DNA from 3 places in the Streptomyces sp. NPDC088097 genome. Region 1 is predicted to be linked to each of the others. Evidence: riboswitches for the same ligand, from Rfam matches in the RefSeq annotation. Region 1 holds a riboswitch; each other region holds the start of a gene.
The links. A riboswitch is a leader RNA that binds a small molecule or an ion and turns the genes downstream of it on or off. The one in region 1 is predicted to bind cobalamin.
Positions count from the first base shown of each region.

Region 2: linked by a shared signal. The riboswitch ahead of ACIOD1_RS00375 (energy-coupling factor ABC transporter permease) and the one ahead of metE (5-methyltetrahydropteroyltriglutamate--homocysteine S-methyltransferase) in region 1 are both predicted to bind cobalamin.
Region 3: linked by a shared signal. The riboswitch ahead of ACIOD1_RS06225 (ribonucleoside triphosphate reductase) and the one ahead of metE (5-methyltetrahydropteroyltriglutamate--homocysteine S-methyltransferase) in region 1 are both predicted to bind cobalamin.

Region 1 is NZ_JBIUTJ010000003.1:98,596-108,185, forward strand. It holds gene ACIOD1_RS10520 (hypothetical protein) at 1-483, opposite strand, end outside; gene ACIOD1_RS10525 (helix-turn-helix transcriptional regulator) at 722-1,621, opposite strand; gene ACIOD1_RS10530 (SRPBCC family protein) at 1,779-2,279, shown strand; gene ACIOD1_RS10535 (hypothetical protein) at 2,433-2,579, opposite strand; gene ACIOD1_RS10540 (helix-turn-helix domain-containing protein) at 2,669-3,586, opposite strand; gene ACIOD1_RS10545 (GlsB/YeaQ/YmgE family stress response membrane protein) at 3,900-4,178, opposite strand; cobalamin riboswitch at 4,505-4,655, shown strand; gene metE (5-methyltetrahydropteroyltriglutamate--homocysteine S-methyltransferase) at 4,840-7,164, shown strand; gene ACIOD1_RS10555 (adenosylcobinamide amidohydrolase) at 7,254-7,988, shown strand; partial or broken gene ACIOD1_RS10560 (3-hydroxybutyryl-CoA dehydrogenase) at 7,997-8,626, shown strand; gene ACIOD1_RS10565 (SAV_915 family protein) at 8,958-9,308, shown strand; gene lysA (diaminopimelate decarboxylase) at 9,321-9,590, shown strand, end outside.
Region 2 is NZ_JBIUTJ010000001.1:82,789-92,378, reverse strand. It holds gene ACIOD1_RS00410 (polysaccharide deacetylase family protein) at 1-560, shown strand, start outside; gene ACIOD1_RS00405 (YncE family protein) at 557-1,744, shown strand; gene ACIOD1_RS00400 (EF-hand domain-containing protein) at 1,868-2,080, shown strand; gene ACIOD1_RS00395 (PadR family transcriptional regulator) at 2,127-2,678, opposite strand; gene ACIOD1_RS00390 (ATP-binding cassette domain-containing protein) at 2,688-3,536, opposite strand; gene cbiQ (cobalt ECF transporter T component CbiQ) at 3,533-4,282, opposite strand; gene ACIOD1_RS00380 (energy-coupling factor ABC transporter substrate-binding protein) at 4,286-4,672, opposite strand; gene ACIOD1_RS00375 (energy-coupling factor ABC transporter permease) at 4,672-5,370, opposite strand; cobalamin riboswitch at 5,399-5,594, opposite strand; gene ACIOD1_RS00370 (flavodoxin family protein) at 5,744-6,493, shown strand; gene ACIOD1_RS00365 (hypothetical protein) at 6,563-7,120, opposite strand; gene ACIOD1_RS00360 (SsgA family sporulation/cell division regulator) at 7,237-7,644, opposite strand; gene ACIOD1_RS00355 (hypothetical protein) at 7,858-8,172, opposite strand; gene ACIOD1_RS00350 (L-serine ammonia-lyase) at 8,441-9,590, opposite strand, start outside.
Region 3 is NZ_JBIUTJ010000002.1:25,146-34,735, reverse strand. It holds gene cobF (precorrin-6A synthase (deacetylating)) at 1-312, shown strand, start outside; gene ACIOD1_RS06235 (aminotransferase class V-fold PLP-dependent enzyme) at 299-1,456, opposite strand; gene ACIOD1_RS06230 (anaerobic ribonucleoside-triphosphate reductase activating protein) at 1,630-2,226, opposite strand; partial or broken gene ACIOD1_RS06225 (ribonucleoside triphosphate reductase) at 2,223-3,983, opposite strand; cobalamin riboswitch at 4,071-4,224, opposite strand; gene ACIOD1_RS06220 (endo-1,3-alpha-glucanase family glycosylhydrolase) at 4,289-6,016, opposite strand; gene ACIOD1_RS06215 (cation diffusion facilitator family transporter) at 6,442-7,383, opposite strand; gene ACIOD1_RS06210 (hypothetical protein) at 7,606-8,082, shown strand; gene ACIOD1_RS06205 (sulfatase) at 8,308-9,590, shown strand, end outside.

The DNA of each region.
Region 1 (9,590 bases):
TGCGGCGATCCGCTGCGGTTGGCCGCCGGGGCGAAGCCGCCACACGCCGGTCAGGTCGGGGGTGCCGGTGGCGTACAGGAAGTACAGGGTGCCGTCGTGGGCACGGACGATTCCGACGGTCAGCGGGAAGCCCAGGGCCGGGGTGTGGATACCGCCGTCGGCGGGCTCGGGCAGGGTGGCGAGGATCCGTGTGGTGCCGTCGGGGGAGATCTCGGCTATCTGGCGGGCCTTGGCGAAGGTGACGTACGCGACGCCGCCCGGTGCCAGGGCGAGGTTCTCCGGCGTCTGTCCCTTGGACAGGTCGAAATGCGCGGCGATCCGGGCGCGGCTGAGGGGGGTGGGCTCGGCCGACGCCGACGCCGACGCCGACGCCGGAGCCGATGCAGGAGCCGCCGCCGATGCCGACGTCGGAGCGATCGCCACGGCGGCGGCCGCGACAAGGACGGCCGTCGACACTGCGGACCGGGAGAGTTTCTTGAACATGGTTCCTTCACTGGTTGCGGGCATGCGGCAGCGATACGCCGACGCACGGGCGGGGTGGGACGGGTGGAGGGGTCGGCTCGGGGGCGTGCGACCCCGGAACTGCTCCCGGCGAGGATCGGTCGAATGACGGGCCGACTGACAAGCCGAATGAACGGCCGAGCAACCGGCCGTCGGCCGTACCGGGTGGGGACGGGGTGCGCGCCGTTGTCGGCCGAGCGCCCGGTGATGTGGTGGGAGGTCAGGCAGTGCCGGCCCGGGGCCCCCTCTGCACCTGGTCGGCCGCGACGGTGTCCTGGGTGATGCTCTGGGCGAGCAGGGCCAGCGCGGCCCGCGAGGACGAGCCCGCCTCCGTGGTGGCGACCACCGTGTGGGGGCCCGACCCGTGGCTCATGGTTTGCTGAACGACGGTCAGCGGGCCGATCGACGGGTGCCGCATCTCGTAGGTGGCGACGGTGCACTCCCTGACCCGATGATCGGCCCACATCGAGGAGAACTCCGCACTCCTGGCGCTCAGTTCACCCAGCAGCGCGTGCAACGCGGTGTCCTGCGGGTGCTGGGCGGCCACCACGCGCAGGTTCCCCACCACCGCCCTGGCCTTGCTCGGCCAGTCCGCGTACAGGTCGCGGGTGTGACAGTCGAGGAACACCAGTCTGGCCATGTTGGGGCGCTGCCCCGGCAGGTCCGGCGCACCACGGTCCAGGTGCCCGGCGAACAGCGCGTGACCCAGGCGGTTCCACGCCAGTACGTCACTGCGCAGGCCGAGTACGATCGCGGGGACGTCGGCCAGCACGTCCAGCAACTGGGCCGTCGCCTCCGTCACTCGCTCCGGCGCGGGCCGCCGGCCCTGTGTGCGACGCCTGTCCGCCCGGACCAGGTCGTGCAGGTACCGCCGCTCGGAGTCGTCCAGCCGCAGAGCCCCGGCGATCGCGTCCAGCACCTCGGACGACGCGCTCAGCGACTGCCCCTGCTCCAGGCGGGTGTAGTAGGAGGCGCTGACCCCCGCCAGCAGTGCCAACTCCTCGCGTCGAAGCCCCGGTACACGTCGGCGCTCCCCATAGGTGGGCACCCCGACGTCCTCGGGGCGCAGCTGGGAGCGCCGCGCCTGCAGGAAGTCCCCGAGCTGCGATTTTCCGGTCATGGATCCGAGTATGGGCCGACTCGAAACGCGCAGCCTGCCCCAGCTGTGGATAGGCACCGGTGGGTCTGGCTCCCCGGTACGACCGGTGATGACGTGGGTGTCGCCGACCCGGCACCCCGTCCCATACGCACCCGGTGCACGCACCCAGGAGGACGCCTTGAGCGCCACCACCAGCGAACACGACCTCTTCGAGACCCTGAACGCATCGGCCTACGCCTTCACCAGACGCGCATGGGTCGATGCCGCGCCCGCCCGGGTCTATGGCCTGGTCAGTGACGTGTCCGCGATCGGCCGCTGGAGCCCCAACGCGACCGACGTCACGTTCGACCAAGGCGCCGGTCCTCGGGCCGGCGCCTGGTTCAGCGGCCGCAATCGCAAGGACGGCAGGGAATGGACCACCCGCTCCCAGGTCGTACGAGCCGACCCCGGCAGCGCCTTCGCCTTCGTGGTCGGCGGCGCCGAGGACGGCATCGTGCGGTGGAGCTGGACCTTCCACCCCCAGGGGCGCGGAACCGTCGTCGAACAGTCCTGGCAACTCCTGCGCCTCGACCCGGTGCTGGGCACCACCCACGGCGAACTCGACGCACTCCGCTACTACATGACGACCAGCGTCGAAGCCACCTTGGTCTCCCTCGCCCAGTGGATCGCCGAAGAGTGAACTTCCGGGGGTGGTGTGCCTTCGTCGATGCCGGCGCGCGGTGCCGGGCGCCGCGGCCCCGGCAAGATCCGAAAGAGACGGCCCAGGTCGTCTCTTTCGGATCTTGGCGGTGAGCCCGGCAAGATCCGAAAGAGACTGCCTAGGGACGCATACTCAGCGGCCGTCCCGTCCGCCGCCTTCCCTACGCTCGCGGCGGCGTCGGCCCAGGGCTCCCGCCAAGCCGATCAGGCCGCCGGTCAGCGCCCCGCCCACGAGGATGCGCAGCAGGTCTTCCATCGGGTTCTCCCGTCTCTGGGTCACGTACGAACGGGACACTAGCGACGGGACGGTCGCCCTGACTTGGACGAATTTGACCTGCCCGCGTCTTTGACCTGCCCGCGTCGCGTCGCTCACAGGGCGAGGGCCCCCTCCGCGACGCGGGCGAGGGCCATCCGGCCGGGAGTGGTCCCTGCGAGGGCGCGGAACTCGCGGTTGAGGTGGGCCTGGTCGTAGAAGCCACAGGCGGCGCTCACCTCGGTGGGGTTCGCACCCTCGCGGGTGAGCAGCCCCACGGCCCGGTCGAAGCGCAGCACCCGGGCCGACGCCTTGGGCGTCAGGCCCACCTGTTCGGTGAACCGGCGCACCAAGTGACCCTGGCTCCACCCCACTTCGGCGGCGATCCGACCGACCGGGATAGCCCCGCCGGCGTCGGCCAACAGCCGCCAGGCCTCACGCACTTCGGGAGCCGGGTCGGGGCCGCGCTCGATCCGCGCCGACAACGCGACGTCCAGCAGGTCGAACCGGGCCGCCCAGTCGCGGGTGTCGGTGAGGCGCTCCGCCAGCACGGCGGCCGCGGGTCCCAGGACGTCGTCGAGCCCGACCACCCTGTTGGTCAACTCCCTCATCGGCACGGCGAACAGCCGGTAGGCGCCCAGCGGGGTCAGCTCCAGACGGATCGCCTCCTGCCCGCCCGGATGGTCACACACCCGGGGGCCGTCCTCCAGCCCCGCGACGAGCGAGCCGGTCACCTGCCCGTCCGCACGCGCTTCCCCCAGCCGGTGCACCCGTGCGAACGGCTCCCCCAGGCTGATCACCACGACCGCCCGGCCCGTGGGAACCAACCGCACCCGGTACGGGGTGGTCGTCGCCTCCCAATACCCGGCATAGCTGTGCACGAACGGCCGCAACCGGGCCGGCCACGGCCGGCTCACCCGCCACCGGGCACCCACCCGGGTCATCCGAACCCCACGACCGACCACGCCTGCGCCTGACCGCGTACCTGCGCTCACTCCCGCTCCCGCCCCCTGGTTCCTGCCGACGGACAGCATCCCAGAGGGGAAGGATGCTCCTGCGACCTGCAGACAGGTCGCCACGTAGTGCCACATGTGGCACCGGTGGAGCCAAACACACGCCTGGCTCAGCAGGGAGCCAACGCCGCGCCACCACATCCCCGCAGGTCAAACGCCCTCCACACAGTTCGAACCCACCCCTCCCCCGCCAGGGCCTTGCGTATGGCGCGCTGGTCCACCTCCTCCTTCAAGCGCGACCCCATGTAGACGGATCGGCGGCACGACGACGGCTCCGCCCTCGCGAAGAGGACGGAGCCGTTGTCGTGGCGGGCCGGGAGCGCGGCCCGCGGGGTCAGGCGTGTCGGTGCGAGCGACGGTTGCCCGTCACGAGGCGGTAGACGGCGAGGAGGATGACCGAGCCGACGATGGCCGCGATCCAGGTGGAGACGTCGAAGAAGCCGTCGATGGAGTCGACACCGAAGATGACCTTGCCGAGCCAACCGCCGAGCAGACCACCGGCGATGCCGATCAGCATCGTGATGATGATGCCGCCCGGGTCCCTGCCCGGCATAAGAGCCTTGGCGATGGCGCCCGCGAGCAGCCCTATCAAGATCCAAGCGATGATGCCCATGACGCTTCTCCTACCTCGTCGTGTCCAGCCGTTCTCATCGCATCGTCTGCACCGTCCCGCCGCTTTCAAACGGGTGTGGCACCCGCCGAAACGCGAGCGGCGATCCCGGACCGGACGCGCCGCCGAAGTTCATCCGCACGTCGACTCGCTGCGCCCCCGCCTCGCGGCCTCGCGGCCCTGCGGGACCGCGAGATTCGGACGGATCCTCCGTCGGAGCGGCCGGTTTCGGCCTTCGGACGGTAGGCGGGGGTCGCCAGTGGGTGATCACTCGCTTTAGGGTGGTCGGTGCAGCTGGTTCGCCCCCGTCCGCCAGGCGGGGTGCGTCGTAAGAGGGAACCCGGTGGGAATCCGGGACTGCCCCGCAGCGGTGAGTGGGAACGACCGCCGTCATGAGCACTGGACCCGGGACGGGTCTGGGAAGCGACGGCCAGTAGGTGCCGGCCCCCGTGGCCTGCGTGCCCGCGAGTCCGAAGACCTGCCCGTTGCCCGCACGCGACCGTTTCGCGTGCGGAAATCTCGGTGACCTCGTGGGCGGGTCGGCGTACACAGCGAGCGGCACGCGCGGCTTCCCTCCGCGATGTGGGCCGCCCGTTCTGTCGTTCCTTCGCGTCCGCGTCCCGTCTCCGGGATGTCCAGGACACATCTCGCGAAGGAGAGTTCCGTGACATCGAAGCCCGCAGCCGCGGCAGCACGAGCCACCGTGTACGGCTACCCCCGCCAGGGTCGGAACCGGGAGCTGAAGAAGGCCGTCGAGGGCTACTGGAAGGGCGGGGTCAGCGCCGAAGCCCTCCGGGAGACCGCGGCCGACCTGCGCCGTTCGAACTGGCGGCAGCTGGCCGACGCCGGCATCGACGAAGTGCCGACCGGCGATTTCTCGTACTACGACCACGTCCTGGACACCAGCGTCATGGTCGGCGCGGTCCCCGCACGCCACCGCGCGGCGGTCGCCGCCGACGCCCTCGACGGCTACTTCGCGATGGCCCGGGGAACGCAGGACGTGGCCCCGCTGGAGATGACCAAGTGGTTCGACACGAACTACCACTACCTGGTTCCCGAGCTCGGCCCGGACACCTTCTTCAGCGCCGATTCCACCCGGCAGGTCGCCGAGCTGAAGGAGGCCCTGGCCCTCGGACACACCGCCCGCCCGGTCCTCGTCGGCCCCGTCACCTACCTGCTGCTGGCCAAGCCCGCCCCCGGCGTCGCGGACGACTTCCAGCCGCTGACCCTGCTCGACCGGCTGCTCCCCGTCTACGAACGGGTCTTGGCCGACCTGCGCGCCGCCGGCGCCGAATGGGTGCAGCTCGACGAGCCCGCCCTCGTCCAGGACCGCACCCCGGCGGACCTGAACGCCGCCGCCCGCGCCTACCGCGACCTCGGGAGCGCCGGCGACCGCCCGAAGCTGCTGGTCGCCTCGTACTTCGGACGGCTCGGCGACGCCCTCCAGGTGCTCGCCGCCGCCCCCGTCGAAGGCCTGGCGCTCGACTTCACCGACGCCGCCGCCGCGAACCTCGCCGACCTCGCCGCGGTGGGCGGCCTCCCCGGCAAGCGCCTGGTCGCGGGCGTGGTCAACGGCCGCAACATCTGGATCAACGACCACCAGAAGGCGTTGACCACCCTCGGCACGCTCCTGGGTCTCGCCGACCGGGTGGACGTCGCCGCGTCCTGTTCCCTGTTGCACGTCCCGCTGGACGCCGCCGCCGAACGCGACATCGATCCGCAGCTCCGGCGCTGGCTTGCCTTCGCCCGCCAGAAGACCGGCGAGATCACCACCCTGGCCCGGGGACTGGCCCAGGGCACCGGCGCCATCGCGGCCGAACTCGCCGCCAACCGCGCCGACCTCGCCTCCCGCGCCTCCTCCGCCCTGACCCACGACCCGGCCGTCCGCGCGCGGACCGCCGCGATCACCGACGCCGACGGACGGCGCTCGCAGCCCTACGCGCAGCGGACCGCCGCACAGCGCGCCCTCCTGAGCCTGCCGTTGCTGCCGACGACCACCATCGGCTCCTTCCCCCAGACGAACGAGCTGCGCGCCGCCCGCGCCGACCTGCGGGCCGGACGGATCGACGCCGTCGGGTACGAGGACCGGATCGCCGCCGAGATCCGCGAGGTGATCGCCTTCCAGGCGAAGGTCGGAATCGACGTCCTCGTCCACGGGGAGCCCGAGCGCAACGACATGGTGCAGTACTTCGCCGAGCGGCTCACCGGCTACCTCGCCACCCAGCACGGCTGGGTCCAGTCCTACGGCACCCGCTACGTGCGCCCACCGGTGCTGGCCGGGGACATCTCCCGTCCCGAGCCGATGACCGTCCGCTGGACGACGTACGCCCAGGCGCAGACGGCCAAGCCGGTCAAGGGCATGCTGACCGGGCCGGTCACCATGCTCGCCTGGTCCTTCGTACGCGACGACCAGCCCCTCGGGGAGACCGCCCGGCAGGTGGCGCTCGCCCTGCGCGACGAGGTCGACGACCTCGAAGCCGCCGGTACGTCGGTCATCCAGGTCGACGAGCCCGCCCTGCGCGAGACCCTGCCGCTGCGGGCCGCCGACCACGCCGCGTACCTGGCCTGGGCCACCGAGTCGTTCCGGCTCACCACCAGCGGGGTCCGGCCGGACACGCAGATCCACACGCACATGTGCTACGCCGAGTTCGGCGACATCGTCCGGGCCATCGACGACCTCGACGCGGACGTCATCAGCCTGGAGGCCGCCCGCTCCCACATGCGGGTCGCCGACGAGCTGGCCGCACACGGCTATCCCCGTGAGGCCGGCCCCGGTGTCTGGGACATCCACTCGCCCCGCGTCCCGAGCGCCGGGGAGGCCGCCGCCCTGCTGCGCAAGGGCCTCGCGGCGATCCCCGCCGAACGGCTCTGGGTGAACCCCGACTGCGGTCTGAAGACCCGTGGCTGGCCCGAGACCCGCGCCTCCCTGGAGAACCTCGTCGCCGCCGCGCGCGAGGTCCGCGCGGATCTGACGACCGACCGCTCCTGACCCGGTGGCGGGTCCGGGACGGACGCCCGCCGGGCCGTCCGCCCCGGACCTGCTCCTTCGGGGCCCTGATCAGCGGGTTAGGGTGCGGGATGCCCTACGCGCCCCTCGACCTGTCCGCCGTGGACCGTCTGCCGCTCCTGTCGCGCGTGGAGGACGGCCGGACGTTGCCGATGCTCCTGTGGGTGCCGGGGCACAGCCGGCGCATGATCTCCAGCGCGCCCCTGGGCGGCGGCATCGGCGAGCGGCACTGGGTGCTCAACGCGCAGGTGGCGCACGGATACCGGCGGACGGATCCGGACGTCCACCTGGCCGCACTCGCGGCGCGCGCCGGAGCGTCGGGGCCGGGCGTGGGCCTGATGACGGCCGCCTCGGTCGCCGATCACGGCCGCGCCTCGGACGGCGGCGTGTGGGCCCTGGCGTCCGCCGGGCTCGGTGTACGGGGCTGGGCCGCCGACCCGGCCCCCGGCGTCCCGGGGCCCCGGTCGGCGGGGACGATCAACATCGTGGTGTCCGTACCGGTCGCCTTCTCCGACGCGGCCCTGGTGAACGCGGTCGCGACGGCCACCGAAGCCAAGGTGCAAGCCCTGCGCGACGCCGGGGTGGACGCCTCCGGCACTCCGACCGACGCCGTGTGCGTCGCCGCGCCGCATCCCGCGGCCGGACGACCGGGCGAGCCGTTCGCCGGCCCGCGTTCGGTGTGGGGCGCGCGGCTGGCGCGGGCCGTGCACGAGGCCACGTACCACGCCTGTCTGCGCAGTCGTGGCCCGGAACGGCCGCTCGCCCCGGGAGGGACGAGCGACCTGGGCGGGGTCAGCGGTGGGTGAAGTCCGGCGACCTCGACGACCGGCAGCTCGTGATCGAAGCCGTGGTGGAGGACGCCGAGGCGAAGATCGCGGTCTTCGCCGCCCTGGACAAGATCGTCGAGGACCACGAGGCCGTCCTGGCCACCAACACCTCGGCCATCCCCGTCATGCGCCTGGGCATGGCCACCGGCCGCGCCGACCGCGTCATCGGCCTCCACTTCTTCAACCCGGTGCCGGTCCTGCCCCTGGTGGAGATCGTCGCCTCCCTCCACACCTCGGCCCGGGTCAAGGCCGCGACGGAGGCGTTCGTACGGGACACGCTCGGCAAGACCGCCGTCCACGCACAGGACCGGGCCGGCTTCGTCGTCAACGCCCTGCTCGTTCCGTACCTGCTGTCGGCCGTCCGCATGGCCGAATCCGGCTTCGCCACGGCCACCGACATCGACTCCGGCATGGTGCTCGGCTGCGCCCACCCCATGGGCCCGCTGAAGCTCGCGGACCTCATCGGCCTCGACACCGTCGCCGCCATCGCGGAATCCCTCTACGCCGAGTTCAAGGAGCCCCTCTACGCCCCGCCCCCGCTCCTCCTGCGGATGGTCCAGGCGGGGCTGCTCGGCCGCAAGACCGGCCGCGGGTTCCACACGTACGGCCGGGACTGAGCGGGATTCCCCTCCGAGACGGGCATCGCGAGCCGTACGATGCGTTCTGCTCCGGCCCTCCACGGCCGGACCCACAACCGCACGCGCGCACAACCGGGGGCAGCCGGTGGGAATCCGGCGCCGGCCTCACCGGCCCCGCCGGCCTCACCACGTTCCGCCGCGGTCGACGGGCGTCAGTGAGGTGTATGGAGCGGGGCGTTCCGCGTCAAGGTGGCGTCAGGGGGGCGGGCGCGAGGTGCGGGGCCGGGGATAGCTTCGGTAGCGCGCCCCGGACCGCCTCCCCGCGGCCGGGGCGCCACCCATCGTTCGTGGTTTCCCCAGGGAGAGCGCCATGTGTCTGTTCCGGTACGAAGACGACCCCGAGCCCGAGGAACCCGTCCCGGCCGGGCTCCTGTACGTGCCCGTCCGGCCGGGAAGCGCGGGCGCGGCGGGGACGGTGATCCGGCTGTTCCGCACGCCGTTGGGCCTGCGCACGGCCGTCGGTTTCACCCGTGTGGAGCGACTGACCGCGACCCTCGGCGACGGCCAGGCCCGCGTACGCCTGTCGGAGTCCCTCCTGCGGGAGTTGTGCGCCCCGCTCGGCGCGGAGCTGATCACCGTCGACCCGACGCTGTCGGCTCCCGCCGTCACGCCGGCGACCCACCGGCCGGACCGGGACCCGGTCCGCACCGTCCGAGCCTGAAGGGGGAACTCCATGACCGTCACCGCTCTGCCCGAGGTCGCCCCCGGCGCGGACGACCTGTCCGTCTGGCCCGCCTCCGCCGACCGCCTTCCGCACGGTGGCCTCGCCGTCGGCGGGGTGTCCCTCGCGGAGATCGCCGACCGGTTCGAGACGCCGGTGTACGTGTTGGACGAGGGCGAGGTGCGGGCCCGCTGCCGTGCCTACCGCGCGGCCTTCCCCGACGCGGACGTGCTGTACGCCGCCAAGGCCTTCCTGTCCCGGGCCATGGTCCGCTGGGTCGAC
Region 2 (9,590 bases), on a different contig from region 1:
TCGCCCTCACCTTCCACGGCAACGGCGACCCCGCCATCGCCCGGGCCGTGCTCGCCGAAGTCGAGAAGGCGGGCGCGCGGGTCACCGTACTGGCGATCGGCGCCTGGCTCGACGAGCACCCCGAGATGGCCCGCCGCGTGCTGGACGGAGGCCACGAACTCGGCAACCACACCCAGCGCCACCTGGCGATCAACGACATGCCCGAGGAGGAGGCGTACGCCGAGATCGACGGCTGCGCCCAGCGCCTCAAGCGCCTCACCGGCTCGATCGGCACCTGGTTCCGTCCCTCGCAGACCCAGTTCGCCGGCCCGCTCGTGCGCAAGCTCGCCCAGCGGGCGGGCTACCCCCACGTCCTCTCCTACGACGTGGACTCCCTCGACTTCACCTCCCCCGGCGCGGCGGCCGTCGTCGGCAACGTCACCGGGACGATCCGGCGCGGATCGGTGGTGAGCCTGCACTTCGGCTACGCGGACACGGTCGCCGCGATGCCACCCCTCCTCGAAGAACTCGCGCGCCGCGAACTGCGCGCGGTGACCACCACGGAGCTGCTGACCTCATGACCACGAACCGCCTTCCACGGAAGGCCACCGCGCTGCTCGCCGGACTGGTCCTCGCCGCCCTGGCGGGCTGCGGATCCGACGGCAAGGGCAGCCCGGAGGCGCTCGGCTCCAAGGGCCCCGCCCGCCCGGTCAAGGCCGTTCCGGCCGCGCCGCCCGGGCTGGCGGGCATGCCGCCCGTACTCGACCCGAAGGACGTGTACGCGGCCGACCGCCCCAACCAGCTCTCGCCGGTGGTCAAGGACTTCCCGTCCCGGGTGTACGTGCCGAACACCAGCTCCAACACGGTGTCCGTCATCGACCCGGCCACCTACAAGGTCATCGACACCATCCCCGTCGGGGCCCAGCCCCAACACGTGGTGCCCTCCTGGGACATGAAGACCCTCTGGGTCAACAACAACCGGGGCCACACCCTCACCCCCATCAACCCGGCCACGGGAGTGGCGGGGGACCCGGTCGAGGTGCACGACCCGTACAACCTGTACTTCACGCCCAACGGCAAGTACGCCATCGTGATGGCCTCCATGGACCGCGAACTGGTCTTCCGCGATCCGCACACCATGGACCGGGTGAAGACCGTCCCGGTCACCTGCTTCGGCGTCAACCACGCCGACTTCTCCGCCGACGGCCGCTACTTCATCGTGAGCTGCGAGTTCTCCGGCGAACTGCTCAAGGTCGACACCGAGAAGATGGAGGTCGTCGGCCAGCAGAAGCTCCCCTTCGAAGGGGCGATGCCGCAGGACGTGAAGATCTCCCCCGACGGCAAGACCTTCTACGTCGCGGACATGATGGCCCACGGCATGTGGGTGCTCAGCGGCGACAAGTTCGACGTCCCCAAGCTGCTGCCCACCGGCAAGGGCTGCCACGGCCTCTACGTCGGCCGCGACTCCCGCGAGATGTACGTCTCCAACCGCGGCGAGGGCACCGTCTCCGTCTTCGACTTCAAGCAGAACAAGCTGACCAAGAAGTGGGAGCTGCCCGACGGCGGCAGCCCCGACATGGGCGGCGTCTCCGCCGACGGCAAGGTGCTCTGGCTGTCGGGACGCTACGACTCCGAGGTCTACGCGATCGACACCACCAGCGGCAAGGAGCTCGCCAGGATCCCCGTCGGCTCGGGCCCCCACGGCCTCGCCGTGTACCCGCAACCCGGCCGCTACTCGCTGGGCCACACCGGGATCTTCCGCTAGGGCGTGTCCGCGGCGCGCCGTCGACGTGGTCGAAGGAAGTCCCCGCGAGGACCCCCGGGAGGGGGGCTCCGCGGGGGCGGCTACCCTGAGCCGGTCAACAAGCACCGAGAAGGGGTGGGCACCATGGCCGACATCGACAGCGCACGCGCCACGTTCGACAGGTTCGACGTGAACAACGACGGCTTCATCACCGCCGACGAATACAGCGCGGCCATGAAGGCCATGGGCGACGCGTTCGTCACCCCGTCCGTCGCGGACGCCATCGTCGCCGCCAAGGACGCCAACAGCGACGGCCTGCTCAGCTTCGACGAGTTCTGGGCCGACCTGAACAAGTAGTACCCGCCGCGCCCCCGCCCCGCCCCACCCGCCGGGCGGGGGCGCGTCAGTCCCGGCCCGGACCCATCTCCTCGACCTCGGTGACCGCCTCCGCGAGCCAGGCGAGCCAGAAGGTCTCCAGCGCGATCCCCCCGCGCAGGACGAGTCGGCGCAGCCGGTCCTCGGCCGCCGAGTCCCGCCCCGGCGGGAAGTCCTTGGCCTCGATGGCCTCGTACGTCGCCAGCTGCCCCCGGTGCAGCTCCAGATGCCGGCGCAGCTCGGCGCCCAGCCCCTGCGGCCCGACCACGGCCGCCGCCCGGATCCGCAGCAGCAGCGCGTCCCGCTGGGGCTTGGGGTCCTGCCGCTCGTCCACCCAGCGGGCCAGCTCCGCGCTGCCGGCCGGCAGCACCTCGTACTCCTTGCGCCGGCCCCGTACTGGCACCTCGCCGGGCAGGGCGCGGATCAGCCCGGCCTCCTCCAGCCGCCCCAGCTCGCGGTAGATCTGCTGGTGCGTCGCGGACCAGAAGTACCCGATCGACCGGTCGAACCGCCGGGTCAGCTCCAGCCCCGACGAGGGCCTTTCGAGCAGGGCGGTGAGGATGGCGTGCGGGAGCGACATGCGGACATCCTAGGTTTGCGCGCCGCCCGGCCGCTGCCCGCTCCACTCGGCCAGCGCCTGCGGAGTACGGGGTCCCGGGGCGTCGGCCGCCAGCAGGCCGTGCGCGCGCAGCACGGCCGTCACCGCCGGGGACCAGGCCTGGCGCAGTCCCGCGGAGGCCAGCAACCCCGGGTCCGACAACAGGGTCCGCGCGGCCCCGGTGCGGACCCCGTCCGGGGTCAGGACGGCGGCGTCGTCGGCCCAGCGGACCGCGAGGTCCACATCGTGCGTGGCCATCACCACGGTGGTGCCGGCGGCCCGCAGGCCCGCGAGGACGTCCAGGAGGCGCTCCTGCCCGTCCGGGTCCAGCCCGGCCGTCGGCTCGTCCAGGATCAGCACGCGCGGCGCCATCGCCACCGCCCCCGCGATGGCCGCGCGCTTGCGCTGCCCGTACGACAGGAGGTGCGTCGGGCGGTCGCGCAGCCCCGTGATGTCCAGCGCCGCCAAGGCCGCGTCGACCCGGGCGCGGACCTCGGGCGCGGGCAGCCCCAGGTTCATCGGGCCGAAGGACACGTCCTGTTCGACGGAGGCGGCGAAGAGCTGGTCGTCCGGGTCCTGGACCACCAGCTGCACCGAGGTCCGCAGCCGGGTCAGCCCCGCCCTGTCGTACGCCACCCGCTCCCCGTCCAGGCGCAGCGCGCCCGTGCCGGGCCGCAGGCCCCCGCTCAGCAGCCGCATCAGGGTGGTCTTCCCGCTGCCGTTGCGGCCCAGCAGGACCAGGGCCCGGCCGGGCGCGATGGCGAAGTCCACGTCGCGGAGCACGGCCGGGCCGTCCTCGTAGGCGTAGCCCGCTCCGGTCAGCTCCACCAAGGGGGTCACAGGTACAGCTCCTTCAGTACGAGGGTCCCCGCGACCAGACCGGCCAGCAGGGCGGCGGAGGCCGCCAGGAACGGCCGCGACAGCCTGGCCTCCGGGACCAGCACCCGCAGCGCGCCGTCGTAGCCGCGCCCGGCGAGGCCCTCCTGGAGCCGGGCGGCGCGGTCGAAGGCCCGTACGAAGGAGGTCGCCGCGAGCCCGGCCAGGGAACGCCACACCGCCGCCCGGCTCGTCCGGCCCAGGCGCGCGGCCTGGGCCCGGCGGACCTGGGCCATCGAGTCGAGCAGCAGGAAGCCGATCCGGTACATGACCAGGGCCACGTCCACCACCGGCGCCGGCACCCCGGCCCGCACCAGACGCGGCAGCACGTCCGAGACCGGTGTGGTGAAGGCGAACAGCAGCACCCCGAGCGAGGCCGCCGAGGTCCGCAGCAGCAGCTCGGCGGCGTGCCGGGGCCCGTCGGGGGCCAGGGAGAGGAAACCGGCCGGGCCGCCGACCGACACCAGCAGCGGCAGCGCCCCGGTCACGCAGAAGCCCAGCGGGACCCGGAAGGCCCGCCACAGCTGCCGACCGGCGACCCCGGCCGGCCCGAGCAGCACGGTCAGGGTCGCGGCCGCCACCAGCGGACCGCCGGGCCAGGGCGGCAGGCACACGGCGCTGACCGTGAGCCCGAGCCCGAGCAGTGCCTTCTCCAGGGGGTGGCGGCCCCGCCAGCGGCTGGAGTGGGCCGCCACGTCGATGGGCAGCACCGGCTAGGCCTCCGGCGCGGCCGGGGCGGGGGCGCCGGCGACGGCCGTCCGGGCGGCGCCCGTGTCGGATGCGGCGTCGGCGGCCGCAGCGGCGGCGGCCCCTTGGCGGCGTCCCTTGCGCACGCCGAAGTAGTAGGCGAGCACGCCCGCGCCCAAGGCCGCCTGGAGGGCGAACAGCGCCGACTCGATCTCCCCGGAGGGGGGTTCGTACAGCGGGGAGAACCAGGGCTCGTAGTCGGGCTTCAGCTCGGTGATGGCCGTCTCCGCCTGCGCGTCCGCGCCGGCGAACGGCTCCTCCTTGCCGTCGCCCATGCCCAGCGCGAGCGGGAGCACGGCCAGCGCCGCGACCAGGAGCAGCAACAGGGTGTTGATCTTCGCGTTCCTCGACATCAGAGCGCCGCCTCCGTCTTCTCCTGCTTGCCGCCGGTGAGCCGGGCGACCCCGAGCCGGACCAGGTCGGACTTGCTGGACTGCATCAGCAGCCGCATCACGAGGACGGTCAGCAGCCCCTCGCTCACCGCGAGCGGGATCTGGGTGAGGGCGAAGATGCCCGCGAACTTCTCCAGCGAGCCGACGAAGCCGCTGCTCGCGTCGGGGAAGGCCAGCGCCAGCTGGACGGAGGTCACGCAGTAGGTGACCAGGTCGGCGAAGAAGGCGCCGAAGAAGACGGTCACCATCAGCGGCGCCCCGGACTTCCGCAGCAGCCGGTAGACGGCGTAGCCGGCCCAAGGCCCGGCGATGGCCATCGAGAAGACGTTCGCGCCGAGGGTGGTGAGCCCGCCGTGCGCCAGCAGCAGGGCCTGGAACAGCAGGGTGATCGTGCCGAGCACCGCCATGATGGGCGGCCGGAACAGGATGGCGCCGAGCCCCGTCCCCGTGGGGTGCGAGCAGCTGCCCGTCACCGAGGGGATCTTGAGCGCGGACAGGACGAAGGTGAACGCTCCGGACGCCCCGAGCAACAGGGTGCTCTCCGGGTGGGCCTTCACCTCGCGGGTGAGGGCGCGTACGCCGTGGACGACGAACGGGGCGGAAGCGGCGCCCCAGGCGACCGCGTGCAAGGGGGGCAGGAACCCCTCGGCTATATGCATGAGTAGAGAGACCTCTCCAGCACCTCGTGGATGGACGACGCGCCTCGGCCGGTCTCCTGGCTGACGGGTACTGATGCCCTGGCTCCGCCTTCCCGGGTCCGTGCGGTCTCCCGCGCGGGCCCAGTGGCTTCCCGCAGGAGTGGAGCCGGACTTCCCGATCACAGTGGCGAGGGCCGCGCCGGTTTTCCACCGGCTTCCCGAACACCAAGGCCCGTTGACCCTAGTCGGCCGCGCGTACGGGCACCAACCCGGCCCTCCCGGGGCGTCCGTGGCGGCAGGCCCCCCGTGGCTGCCGGCGCCCGTGACGGCCGGCCCTCGCCCGTGCGGGTGCGGTGCGGTGGCGGGGGCGGGCGGCGGTGGGCAGGGTGGGAGCGTGCCAGCAGACTCCCCGGACCCCCGGGCCTCGCAGGAGCCCTCGGGCCCCGACTACTCCGACCTCTCCGCCGTCTTCGTGAACTGCACGCTCAAACGGTCGCCCGAGACCAGCAACACCGAGGGGCTGATCGCCAAGAGCCGCGCCGTCATGGAGGCCGCGGGCGCCCGGACGGAGCTGATCCGGGCCGTCGACCACGACATCGCCACCGGTGTCTGGCCGGACATGACCGAGCACGGGTGGGAGAGCGACCAGTGGCCGGTCCTCTACAGCCGGATCATGGACGCCGACATCCTCGTGCTCTGCGGGCCCATCTGGCTGGGCGACAACAGCTCCGTCATGAAGCAGGTGATCGAGCGGCTCTACGCCTGCTCCTCGATCCTGAACGAGCAGGGCCAGTACGCCTACTACGGTCGGGTCGGCGGGGCGCTGATCACCGGGAACGAGGACGGCGTCAAGCACTGCGCCATGAACGTCCTCTACAGCCTCCAGCACCTCGGCTACGCGATCCCGCCGCAGGCCGACGCGGGCTGGATCGGGGAGGCCGGCCCCGGGCCCTCCTACCTGGACGCCGGCTCCGGCGGTCCCGAGAACGACTTCACCAACCGCAACACGGCCTTCATGTCCTGGAACCTGATGCACCTCGCCGCCCTGCTCAAGCGGGCCGGCGGCATGCCCGCCCACGGAAACCAGCGCTCCCTGTGGGACGCGGGCTGCCGCTTCGACTTCCCGAACCCCGAACACCGCTGAACCGGCCGGGTACGGGACGGGCCCGGGGCGGCAGACGCCCCGGGCCCGTCCCGTACCCGCCGACGACCGTCAGCAGGTGTTCGGGTGCGCGACGTCCAGCACGAAGCGCTCCGGCGAGTGCAGGACGCTCGTGGTGTAGGTCGGCTTGGTGTCGAAGGCGGCGCCGAAGGTCACGTACCCCTCGAAGTCGCCCGTCATGGCGAGGCCCTTGAGCTTGCTGAGGTAGATCTTCTGGAGCTTGGGGCCCTGGTAGACGCTGTGCCCGGCGTCGTCGTGGGCGTCCGCGGGGTGGAGGCGGACCTCAAGGAAGTACGTCCCGGCCAGCGGGACGGGCTTGCCCGATCCGTCGTAGACCAGCTCGGAGACGGGGGTGACGGTGACCGAGGGCAGGGAGCCCTCGACGTCGATCACGATCCGGTCGAAGGTGCAGTGGCCGCCCCAGCGGGCGTTGACGACGTACGGGTTGTGGGCCGCCGCGGCCTTCGTGGCCTTGGCGGCGCCGGCGGAGGAGGCCGCGGACGCCGGCGCGGCGAGGCCTATGCCGACGGTGAGCAGCGCGCCCGTGGCCAGGGCCACGATCCGGCGGCTGCGCGGGGAGTGGGTGCGGTGCGGGCGGTGGTGACGCATGACGTCCCCCCGGATTCTCTGAGACGGGGACTTGCTGCCACTGCCTGAGACACCGCCGCGCCGCCGCCGGTTCCCGACGGCGCCGAACCGTTACCGGGCGCTGTCGCCGGCCCCGGTCAGTGCGCCAGGAGGGTGCTCAGCTGTGCGTCCAGGTCGTAGTGGCGGCGCTCCTGTCCGCGCGGGACCAGCTCGGTCATCCGCCGGCACAGCGCGTGCACGTCCTTGGCGCGGGCGGAGATCACGCAGCTGCGGGGGCCGTTCGTGAAGGCGAGGAGGACCCGGGGTTCGGAGCCCTGGCGCTGGGGCCAGACCTGTATGTCGCCCTCGCCGGTGGCGAGGCTCTGCCCGTCGATCAGCAGGTCGCGGGAGAAGACCCAGCGGGCGAGGTGCGTTCCGGCGCCCCGCAGGTCGACGGCCAGCTCGTACGGCCGGTCGGTGCGGTAGACGAAGACCCCCTGGAGCGGGACGGTCAGGGGTGCGACTTCGAGCCGCAGGGGCAGGACGCGGTGCTCGGTGCTCGCCATGGAGGCTGCCTCTCTTCGCGCGGGGGCGATTTTCGGCCCCCCGAGGCACGCTAGTCCACGCCACGAGCCGGGCCCGGGGCCGAAGGTCCCGACCCGGACGGGCCGCTCGGCCCCACTTCCCGGACCGCCGCCGGCGGGCCCGCGCACGCGACGAGCCCGCCCTCCGAGAGGAGGACGGGCTCGTCGGGCCTGCGGCGGCAGGCGGGGCGACCGCTACGGAAGCGGGTTGTAGATCAGCGCCTCGTGGGAGTTGGACTGCCCGATGGCGGTGAAGCCGGAGCCGTTGGCCTGGGCGCCGTTGTTCTGGTTGGACGCCCCGAGGCCGGACGCGACCTGCTGCGCGGTGGAGGAGTTGCCGAGGTTGCTGCCGCCGACTCCGCTGCCGAGGATCCCGGCGAGGGCCGCGTTCGAGGCGGTGCCCGCGGCGCCGGCCCCGTTGTCGGCCTGCGCGACGCCCGAGAGGGCGGCGACGGCGAGGGGGAGCGATGCGAGCGCCGCCATCACGCGGATGGTGCGGGTGCTTGCCATGGTGAAGCCTCCAGTACGCAAAACAGCAAGGGTCCGAGGCGGTTGGCCGACCGCCGGGGGGTGACGCGACGTCGTGGGATCACCCTTGCCCACTTGATCACCAAGAAACCAGCCCAGACCGGACCGTTCCCTCGCAAGCGTGATCAACTCGTTCCAAACCTGGGATTGTTGGCCACCCGGTGCGGTGGGATGGCCTGATTTCACACCCTGTGGGACGAGTAGGGGCCCGGCGCGCACGCGCCGGGCCCCTACCGCTTCGAGTCGCCGGTCAGCACTCGATGACGTTGACCGCGAGACCGCCGCGCGCGGTCTCCTTGTACTTGACCTTCATGTCGGCACCGGTCTCCTTCATGGTCTTGATGACCTTGTCCAGGGAGACCTTGTGGGTGCCGTCGCCGCGCATCGCCATCTTCGCGGCGGTGACGGCCTTGACGGCCGCCATGCCGTTGCGCTCGATGCACGGGATCTGGACCAGCCCGCCGACCGGGTCGCAGGTCAGGCCCAGGTTGTGCTCCATGCCGATCTCGGCCGCGTTCTCGACCTGCTCCGGGGTGCCGCCCAGGACCTCCGCGAGGGCGCCGGCCGCCATCGAGCAGGCCGAGCCGACCTCGCCCTGGCAGCCGACCTCGGCGCCCGAGATCGAGGCGTTCTCCTTGAAGAGCATGCCGATGGCGCCCGCCGAGAGGAGGAAGCGGACCACCCCGTCCTCGTCCGCGCCCGGCACGAAGTTCGTGTAGTAGTGCAGGACCGCCGGGATGATGCCCGCGGCGCCGTTGGTGGGGGCGGTGACGACCCGGCCGCCCGCCGCGTTCTCCTCGTTCACGGCCATCGCGTACAGCGTCGCCCACTCCATGGCGTGCGCCTGCGGGTCGCCCTCGGCGCGCAGCTGGCGGGCGGTGCCCGCGGCCCGGCGCTTGACCCGCAGCCCGCCCGGGAGGATGCCCTCGCGGGACATGCCGCGCGCCACACAGGCCTGCATGACCCGCCAGATCTCCAGGAGGCCCTCGCGGATCTCCTCCTCGGTGCGCCAGGCCTTCTCGTTCTCCAGCATCAGGGAGGAGATCGACAGCCCGGTCTCGTTGGCGAGGCGGAGCATCTCGTCGCCGGAGCGGAAGGGGTACTTCAGCTCGGTGTCGTCGAGCTTGATCCGGTCCTCGCCGACCGCGTCCTCGTCGACGACGAAGCCGCCGCCGACGGAGTAGTAGGTCTTCTCCAGCAGGGGGGCGCCGGACTCGTCGTAGGCGAAGAGGGTCATGCCGTTCGCGTGGTACGGCAGCGAGCGGCGGCGGTGCAGGATCAGCTGGTTCGGCTCGTCGAAGGCGATCTCGTGGACGTCGCCTATCTCGGCGCCCAGCAGCCGCAGCCGCCCGCTCTTGCGGATGCGTTCCACCTCGGCGTCGGCGGTCTCGACGTTCACC
Region 3 (9,590 bases), on a different contig from region 1:
CTGCTGGCCCGGCACCGGACGAACCTGAACCGGGTGGGCCGGCCCGTCCAGATCACCACCGGCCGGCGGCTCGCGGAGGGTTGGCCGCAGGACGTGGACGACGTGGTGGTGATGCTGGACGCCCGGCACGCCTTCACGGCCCACCTCGACCGGGACCTCTACATCTACTGGGGCGCCTACGTGGGCACCCCGGACGAGATCCTGGTCTCGGGGAAGCTCTCGGAGGTGGCCGGCCGCATCGAGGAGCTGCGGACCGAGGCCCGTGCCCGCAAGGGCTGGATCATGGACACGTACCTGCTCAGGCGCCCTTGAGGTAGGCGGGCAGGGCCGCCGCGAGGCGCTCGTACTCCTCGGCGCGGTTGTAGACCTGGCCGCAGACGCGGATGCCTCCGCCGCCGGGTCGGGGCCAGATCAGGACGCGCGTACGGAGCTTCGTGGCGAGTTCCTCGCGCAGGGCGTAGGCCTCGTCCTGGGTCTCGGCGTTGCCGGGCGGCAGCAGCAGGGAGCGGAAGGGCAGGCCGGGGGTGTACGGGAGGGCGGTGAGCCCGGGCAGGGCGGCGAGCAGCCCGGCGCCGTAGGCGGCCAGGGCGCTGTTGTGGGCCCGCACCTCGGCCGCCCCGAGGCTCTCCAGGAGGTCGAGGCCCTCGGGGGCGGCCAGCCAACCGGTGTAGTCGGTGGTGGCGCGGTACTCCACGGAGCGCGGGAAGCCGTGGTGGTCCTCCCAGGAGGGGGACAGCGCCCGTACGCGGGCCCGGTGGGCGGGGGCGACGGCGAGGACGGCGCTCCCGGAGGGGGCGTAGCCCCACTTGTGGAGGTTGCCGAACCAGAAGTCGGCGCCGGCGGCGAGGGGTTCGGCCAGCATGCCGGGGGTGTGGGCGCCGTCGACGACGGTGGTGACGCCCCGGGCGGCGAGGTCGGCGAGGAGGCGGGGTCCCGCGATGAGTCGGGCCGTCGGCGAGCTGACGTGGTCCAGGAGGGCCACCTTGGTGCGCGGGGTGAGCGCGGCGAGCACGGCCTCGCGGACGGCGTCCTCGTCGGGGAGGTGGGGGTCCAGGGCGACGGTGGTGACGGGCGCGCGGCGGGCCGCGGCGGCGACGACCGTTCCGTAGCCGTGGTCGGTGACGAGGATCTCGTCGCCTGCGGCGAGGGGGACGGCGTCGAGGGCGAGGTTGGCGCCTTCGGTGGCGTTGGCGATGAAGCCGATGCCGTCGGGGTCCGCGCCGAGGTGGGCGGCGATCCGGGCGCGTGCGCCGACGAGCCGTTCGGCGACGGAGTTGAAGAAGGCGTCGGGGTCGGCGTGGAGTTCGGCGCGGAGCGTCTCCTGGACCTGTTGGACGGGGAGCGGGACCGCGCCGTAGGACCCGTGGTTGAGGTGGGCGACGGCGGGGTCCAGCCGGAAGAGGGCGGCGCCCCCCGGGAAGGCGGGCGGGGCGGACGGAGCGGGCAGGTCGGGCACGGGGACCTCCGGTCGGCGTGGGGCTTCCCCCGGATGGTGCCCCGATCCGGCGCCCCGGGGCAGGGCCGATTCGGTCGAAGTGGCCTGGATCGGGGCCGGTCGGCCCGTGTTCCGGGCGCGCCGCACGGCCCCGCCCCGGGCGCGCCGCCGGAGGTCAGGCTGCGCTCCGGCTCCTACGGTGTGGCCGCGCGGGCGGGTTGGCGTACGGGCGGGGCGGCTCCGAGGGAGGCGAGCCAGGCGTCGAGGTCGGTCAGGGCCCGCCCGTCGAGGAGGGCGGGGTCGACGGTGGTGCGGAGTTGGTGCGGCACCCCGGAGGCGAGCAGCAGGCGCAGGCTGCGTTCCGCCGAGGCGGCGGCGTGGCCGATCCCGGTGACCCGCTCGTAGCGGCCGGGCGGCGCCTTCACGTCGAAGCCGACCCAGTCCAACAGGCCGGCGTCCAGGAGCCGGGCGAAGCGGCGCGGGAAGGCACCGCCGGTGTGCAGCCCGACCTCCAGGCCCAGCGCGCGGGCCTCCCGTACGGCTTCGGGCAGGCCGCGCTGGAGGAGGGGTTCGCCGCCGGAGAAGACCACGCCGTCCAGGAGCCCGGTGCGGCGGGCCAGGTGCCGTGCGACCTCGTCCCAGCCGGCGGCGGCCGGCGCTCGGGCGGGGAGCAGTTCGGGGTTGTGGCAGTAGCCGCAGCGCCAGGGGCAGCCCTGGCAGAACACGGTGGTCACCAGGCGGCCGGGCCAGTCGCAGGTGGACAGTGCGAACCAGCCGCCGATCCGGATCACAGGGCCGCCTCGGGAGCCCGGGAGGGGGCGTCGGCGGGGGCGCCCGAGGAGGCCCGGAAGGGGACCCGTTCGGCGTGCTCGCCCTTCTTGCCGATGTTGAGGGAGGAGACGGGGCGGTGGTAGCCCATCACGCGGGTCCACACCTCGCACTCGGCTCCACAGGTGGGGCAGGCGGGCCTTTCGCCGTCGAGGTAGCCGTGCTCGGCGCAGATGGAGAAGGTGGGGGTGACGGTCAGGTAGGGCAGGCGGAAGTTCTCCAGGGAGCGCCGCACCAGCTTGCGGCAGGCCTCGGCGGTGGGGATCCGTTCGGGGGTGTAGAGGTGCAGGACGGTGCCGCCGGTGTACTTGGTCTGGAGTTCGTCCTGGCGCTCCAGCGCCTCGAAGGGATCGTCGGTCCATCCGACGGGCAGCTGGCTGGAGTTGGTGTAGTACGGGTTGGCCTCCGTGCCGGCCTGGAGGATGCCGGGGAAGCGGGCCCGGTCCTCCTTCGCGAAGCGGTAGGTGGTGCCCTCGGCCGGGGTGGCCTCCAGGTTGTAGAGGTGTCCGGTGCGCTCCTGGAACTCGGTCATGCGGGCCCGCACCCGGTCCAGGAGCCGGAGGGCGAGGGCGTGGCCGGCCGGGGTGGTGATGTCGTCGGCGTCCGCGGTGAAGTTGCGGATCATCTCGTTGATCCCGTTGACCCCGATGGTGGAGAAGTGGTTGCGCAGGGTGCCGAGGTAGCGCTTGGTGTAGGGGAACAGGCCTCCGTCGATGAGGTCCTGCACGGTGACCCGCTTCAACTCCAGGCTGTCCCTGGCCAGCTCGCACAGCCGGTCCAGTTCGGCCATCAGGGCGTCCTCGTCGCCGGCGTAACGGTGGCCGAGGCGGGCGCAGTTGAGGGTGACCACGCCGAGGGATCCGGTCTGTTCGGCGCTCCCGAAGAGGCCGTTGCCGCGCTTGAGGAGTTCGGTGAGGTCGAGCTGGAGGCGGCAGCACATGGAGCGGATCATGTGGGGTCGCAGTGCGGAGTTGATGAAGTTCTGGAAGTACGGGAGCCCATACTTGGCGGTCATCGCGAAGAGCCGCTCCGCGTTCTCGCTCTCCCAGGGGAAGTCCGCGGTGATGTTGTAGGTGGGGATGGGAAAGGTGAACACCCGCCCCGTGGCGTCGCCTTCGGTCATGACCTCGATGTAGGCCCGGTTGAGGAGGTCCATCTCCGCCTGGAGGTCCCCGTAGGTGAAGTCCACCTCCTCGCCGCCGACGACGGGCACCTGGTCGCGCAGGTCCTCGGGGCAGGTCCAGTCGAAGGTGAGGTTGGTGAAGGGGGTCTGGGTGCCCCAGCGGGAGGGGACGTTGAGGTTGTGGACCAGCTCCTGGACGCACTGGCGGACCTGCTCCTACGTCAGCGCGTCGAGGCGGACGTAGGGCGCGAGGCAGGTGTCGAAGGAGGAGAAGGCCTGGGCCCCGGCCCATTCGTTCTGGAGGGTGCCCAGGAAGTTCACCATCTGACCGACGGCGGAGGACAGGTGCCGGGGCGGGGCGGAGTCGATCTGCCCGGGTATCCCGCCGAGTCCCTCGGTGAGCAGGGTGCGCAGGGACCAGCCGGCGCAGTAGCCGGAGAGCATGTCCAGGTCGTGGAGGTGGAGGTCGCCCTCGCGGTGGGCGCGGGCCACCTCGGGCGGGTAGACCTGCTCCAGCCAGTAGGTGGCGGTCAGTTTGCCCGCGGCGTTGAGGATGAGGCCGCCCAGCGAGTATCCCTGGTTGGCGTTGGCGTTCACCCGCCAGTCACGGCGTTCCAGGTATTCGGTCACGGTCTCTACGGCGTCGACGGACGTCACGGCAGCCCTCCCACGAGGCTTCGCACGGATGTGTGGATCGGCGCCGGCAGGTGTCGGACTCGCACGCCCGGGGGCGCGCTCACCGTTGCGGGGCAGTCCCGGATTCCCACCGGATTCCCTGTTGCCTCGGTCGGGGCGGACATGAGCGAGGCCCCGCCGAACCGGCAGGGCCAACACTACATATGGATGTGACCGCAAGCCGCGACCACTAGATATTGGGTGACCAAGGTCCTCGAAGGGAGGACTTAGGGCCTGCGTCCACTGCTCGCCGCGTAGTACTGGAGGTCCTGCACCTCGACCTTGCGGTCGACCGGATAGGGCAACTCCACCCCGGCCAGGGACCGGCCGCCCCGGACCACCGCCGCCGAACTGGTGCCCGGCCCCAGCGGCAGCAGGCGGGAGTGGACCCCGGCCGGGGCCTCGTGCTCGCCGTTGACGGAGCCGACGGTCGTACGGACGGTCCCGGACTCGGCGAGGAAGCTCAGCACCTCGACGGTGTCGCGGGGGGCGGCGCTGCCCTTGCGCGGGGACATCACCACCTTCTGGTCGCCGGACGGGTCGGCGGCGGCGAACTGGGTGCGGCCGGTGAGGTAGAGGGTGTCGCGGACGATCTCGGGCCATGCGCCGGTCTTGAAGCGGGTCAGGTAGTAGGAGGTGAGGTCCAGGTAGGTGTAGCCGTTGTGCAGGGACGGGGCGAACTGGCTGCCCTCGGAGTAGTCGTTCCAGGTGGTCAGTTGGACCCAGTCGGCGCCGTCGTCGATGGCGTGCGTCCAGGTGGAGCGCAGGGTGGCGGTGTTGCCGGCCTCGTCGTAGATCCCCTGGTTGGGGCGGGCGTCCTGGACCGACACCGGCTGCATCCAGATCTTGCCGAGGTCGTGGGCGCGCCGGGCGTCGCGGGCGGCTCCCTCCTGGCCGACGTAGCTGCGGCTGCCCCATTCGGAGAACCCGTAACTGATGGGCGCGAAGGACTCGTTGTTGGCCCCGTAGTCGAGGAAGAGTGGGACCAGCGCGGTACGGACCTGGTACTTCGACGTGAGCACTTCCATGAACCGGCTCCACCAGGCGGCGCTCTTGGCCTCCGCCTTGAAGGGGGACACCACGAGCCGCCCGTCACCGAGCCGGTGCGCGGCGGGAGCCGCGGCGAGGGTGGCGACGGCGTCGGCGAGCACGCCCGGGTCGTCCGTGCCGAGGGAGGTCATGTCCGGCATCAGCATGATCCTGAAGGCGGGATCCACCGAATGGGCCGCCCGCATCAGGAGGTTGGAGCGTTCCCAGTTCTTCCCGGAGAGGGAGAGCAGGTCGAGGGTGAACCCGTCGATGCCGGCGGCGCGGGCGGTGCGGACCTCCTGCTGGAGGTTGGCGTACTCCCACTCGCCCTGCCGGGGTGCCACGGGCAGCGGGCGGTCGCGCAGCAGGCCCCCGTAGCGCTCGTGCTTGCCGTTCTCCCCGTCCGGGTCGAGGTAGTTGCGGGTGTAGTAGTCGGCGTCGGCGCTCGCGTTGTCGAGGGAGAGCGGGTACGGGGTGAAGTAGTGGGCGAACACCAGCTTCCGGCCCGCGGCCCCGGTGCGCAGTGCGGTCGGGTCGGGGAGGTCGAAGGGCAGGACTCCGGCGGGCCGCTCGCCCGCGCCGTCGCTCCGGACCCGCAGGGCCGCGGACGGTGTCGGCTTGGCACTGCCCGGCGAGGCCGCCCGGTCGGCCTCGGCGCCCGGGGAGACCCCTGCGGAGGCGTCGGGCGCGGAGGAGGGCCCGGTGGTTCGGGACGCCTCGGCGGCCGGGCGCGCGTCGTCCTGTCCGGCGGCGGCCCGGAAGGGGTCCCAGAGGATGCCGGTGACGGCGCAGAGGCCGACGAGGAGGAACGTGGAGAGGAGCAGGGTCAGTAAGGGGCCGCGTCTGCGGAGGCGGGAGCGGCGCCGGTGCGAGGCGGGCCCCGCCCGTCCCCGCGCGCGCCGGTCGGCTCGCCGGTCCGGTGTCATCGTGGAGCCCCTCCCAGGAATATGCCCCGGTGCCGGGACTGCACAGCAGTAGAGCCGATTCCCCTGCTCCGGACAACTGTTCAGGGGCGGGCGGGGTCGCGGCGCGTACGTCACGGGGACCACAGGAGCTACGCCCGCCGCTTTGCCGGCGCCAAGGGGGCCCGGGCCCCGACCGCCTTGGCGCGACAGGGCGCGGGGGCCTCACGGCGCTCGGGCGGACGCACGGGCAACGCCTCCCCCGGTGGCCCGCGTACCGCTCGCGTGCCCGGTCGGGACCGTCGGCGGGGTGTTCTCCCGGCCCCGACGCGCCGCGTCCCGCGCGTCGTCTACACGCGCTCCACCATCCGGCCCAGCCGGCTCGTCCCCGTGATGGACCGGGCGGGCCCTCAAGCCGGGCCGGGAATCCGCCGGACCCAGGGCCCGCGTCAGGCGTGCAGGGCGTTCCCGTCCTCCACGTGGCCCTTGGGCTCCAGTTGGAGGGTGGAGTGCGCGATGTCGAAATGGTCCCCGACACAGGCCTGCAAACGGGTGAGGAGGTGGCCGTGGTCCTCGCCGCGCAGGATGTCCTCGGCCACGACCACGTGCGCGGTGAGCACCGGCATGCCGGAGGTGACGGTCCAGGCGTGGAGGTCGTGCACGTCGAGCACGCCCGGCTCTTCGAGGAGGTGCCGGCGCACCTCGGTGAGGTCCATGTCCTGCGGGGTGGCCTCCAGCAGGACGTGGCCCGCGTCGCGCAGCAGCCCGTAGGCCCTCGGGACGATCATCAGGCCGATCACGAGGGAGGCGATCGGGTCGGCGGCCTGCCAGCCGGTGAGGACGATGACCAGGCCGCCGACGATGACGGCCACCGATCCGAGGGCGTCGCCGAGCACCTCCAGGTAGGCGCCGCGCAGGTTGAGGCTCTGGTCCTTGGCGTCGCGCAGCAGCCACAGCCCGACCGCGTTGGCGGCGAGGCCCACCACGGCGACGGCGAACATCAGCCCGCCCTTGACCTCGACGGGCTCGCTGAACCGGCGCACGGCCGAGTAGAGGACCCAGCCGAAGATGCCGAGCAGGAGCAGGGCGTTCAGGGCGGCCGAGAAGATCTCGACCCGGTAGAAGCCGAAGGTGCGGCGCGGGGTGGGCGCCCGCTGGGCGAGGGTGACCGCGCCCAGCGCCAGGGAGACGCCGACGGCGTCGGTGAGGCTGTGGGCGGCGTCGGCGAGCAGGGCGAGACTGCCCGACAGCACGGAGCCGACCACTTGGACGAGGGTGATCGCCGCGCTGATCCCGATCGTCCACAGCAGGCGCTTGCGGTACGTGCCGGTGAGGGTGCCGCCGCCTGCGGCGGCGGAGGGTGCACCGTGGTCATGGCCCATGATCGCCATCGCACCACGAGGAGGGGCCGCTCGCCCGTCCGACGGGCCGGGCCCGACGCCCCGTAGGGCGCCGGCGCGGCCCCGACGAGTGCGGTGATCATGGGACGGCACCGGCCATTCGGCGGAATGCGACATTCCCCTGGTCATGCGACGGAAATGGCGGATACTCATCGTCATGCGGCTCGAACATCCCTCTTGCCGCACTTGGTCACGCATGCAATGGGGGGCATCGTGAACATGGGGGAATCCGGGCCTGTCGGCTCCCGGGGCGGTACGGGAACGCTTCCGACCACCTCGGCCGAACTGTCGCTGCTGCTCACCGCCGTACGACGCGGCAGGGTGTTGACCGTGACCGGTCCCGACCGCGAGGCCCGGAGCGTCCTCGTACGGGACGTCGCGCGGCGGCTCTCGTCCAACTTCTGCGACGGGACGGCCGTCCTGACCGTGCCCGGGGACGGAAGCGTACGCGGGCTCGTGGCCGCGCTGGGCTGTCTTCCCGGCATGCCCTTCCTGCCGTGCGCGACGGCCGACGCCGCCTCCCAACTCGCCGAGCGGGACATGCTGCTGGTGCTGGACGGGGGCGAGCGACTGAGCCCCGGGGCCCTGGAGTGGCTGCGCGGACTGCTCGCCGTCGCCCCGGGCCTGCGCATCCTGGCCGCCGCCCGCGACCCGCTCGGCGTGGGACAGGGCCGCGTGCACCGGCTCTGAGGGGTGTCGCGGGGGGGCGGGGTCCGGACGGGCCGCGTGCGCGTGCGCGTTACACGCGCGGTACACGGACGCCACAGCACTGCCACGGCACTGCCACGGGGGATCCATTGAGTGGGGGAGTTCCGAATTCTAGGGTCTGACCTGCGGGTTTCAACCGCCGGGGCACTCCGGCCGGGCGAGCCCGGTACGTACGTCACACTCCCCCGCACGTACAGGAGACCTCTCGTGAGCGAGCACCCCAGCACAGGCGCGTCCCGCAAGTCGTCCGTCGGCCGACGCGGCTTCATCGCCGGCGCGGCAGCGGTTGCCGCCTCGGCCGCCACCCCGGCCCTGGCCCAGGCGGCCACGGGCGCCGGCGCGACCGCCGGCGCGCGGCCCAACATCCTGCTGATCGTCACCGACGACCAGCCCAAGCACACCGACTGGGCCATCCCCAAGGTCATCGACTGGCTCGGTGGGCAGGGCGTCACCTTCACCCACGGCCATTCCGCGACCCCGCTCTGCGCACCCTCGCGGTCCTCGATCTTCTCCGGCCGCCACGCGCACCACCACGGGGTGCGCAACAACGGGGCCTCCTACAGCCTCGACCAGTCGACCACCGTGCAGCGCCACCTCAAGCAGGCCGGCTACCGCACGGGACTCTTCGGCAAGTACCTCAACTCCTGGACGCTGGCGGACAATCCGCAGCACTTCGAGGAGTGGGCGCTCCTCCAGCCCGCCTACAACAACGCCCGCTGGAACGTGAACGGCACGGTCCAGGAGATCGAGGGCTACACGACGAACATCGTCAAGAACAAGACCCTCGCCTTCCTCGACAAGGCCGCCACCGACAGCCGCCCGTGGTTCGCATACGTGACCCCGTTCGCCTCCCACTCGCCGAACGTACCGGCGCCCAAGTACGCCCAGACACCGGTCCCCGCGTGGAACGGGCGCCCCTCCGTCCCCGAGGCGGACCGCTCCGACAAGCCGGCCTACATCCGCGACGCGACGGCCACCCTGGACGACGCCCGTGAGCTGCGCACCCGCCAACTGCGCAGCCTGCTCTCCGTGGACGACGCCGTCCAGGCCCTCCGCGACAAGCTCGCGGCGCTGGGCCAGTTGGAGAACACCCTCGTCATCTTCACCGGGGACAACGGCTACACCTGGGCCGACCACGGCTGGTTGAAGAAGTCGGTGCCCTACTCCCCCTCCCACGAGGTGCCGTTCTACCTGTCCTGGCCTGCCGGCGGACTCGGCGGCGGGACCACCGACGACCGGATCGTGGCGAACATCGACATCGCGCCGACCATCCTCGAAGCGGCCGGGATCCCCCGGCCCGCGGGCCAGGACGGGCATTCGCTCCTCGGCACCACCGACCGGGACCACCTCCTGGTCCAGTGGTGGAAGCAGGGCACGGGCGGCGAGGGGCCGAAGACCTGGGCCTCCTACGTCGCGAAGGACAAGCAGTACACGGAGTACTACGACCTGCACACCGACGCCACGGGAGCGGTCTCCGGCACGGGGCAGGT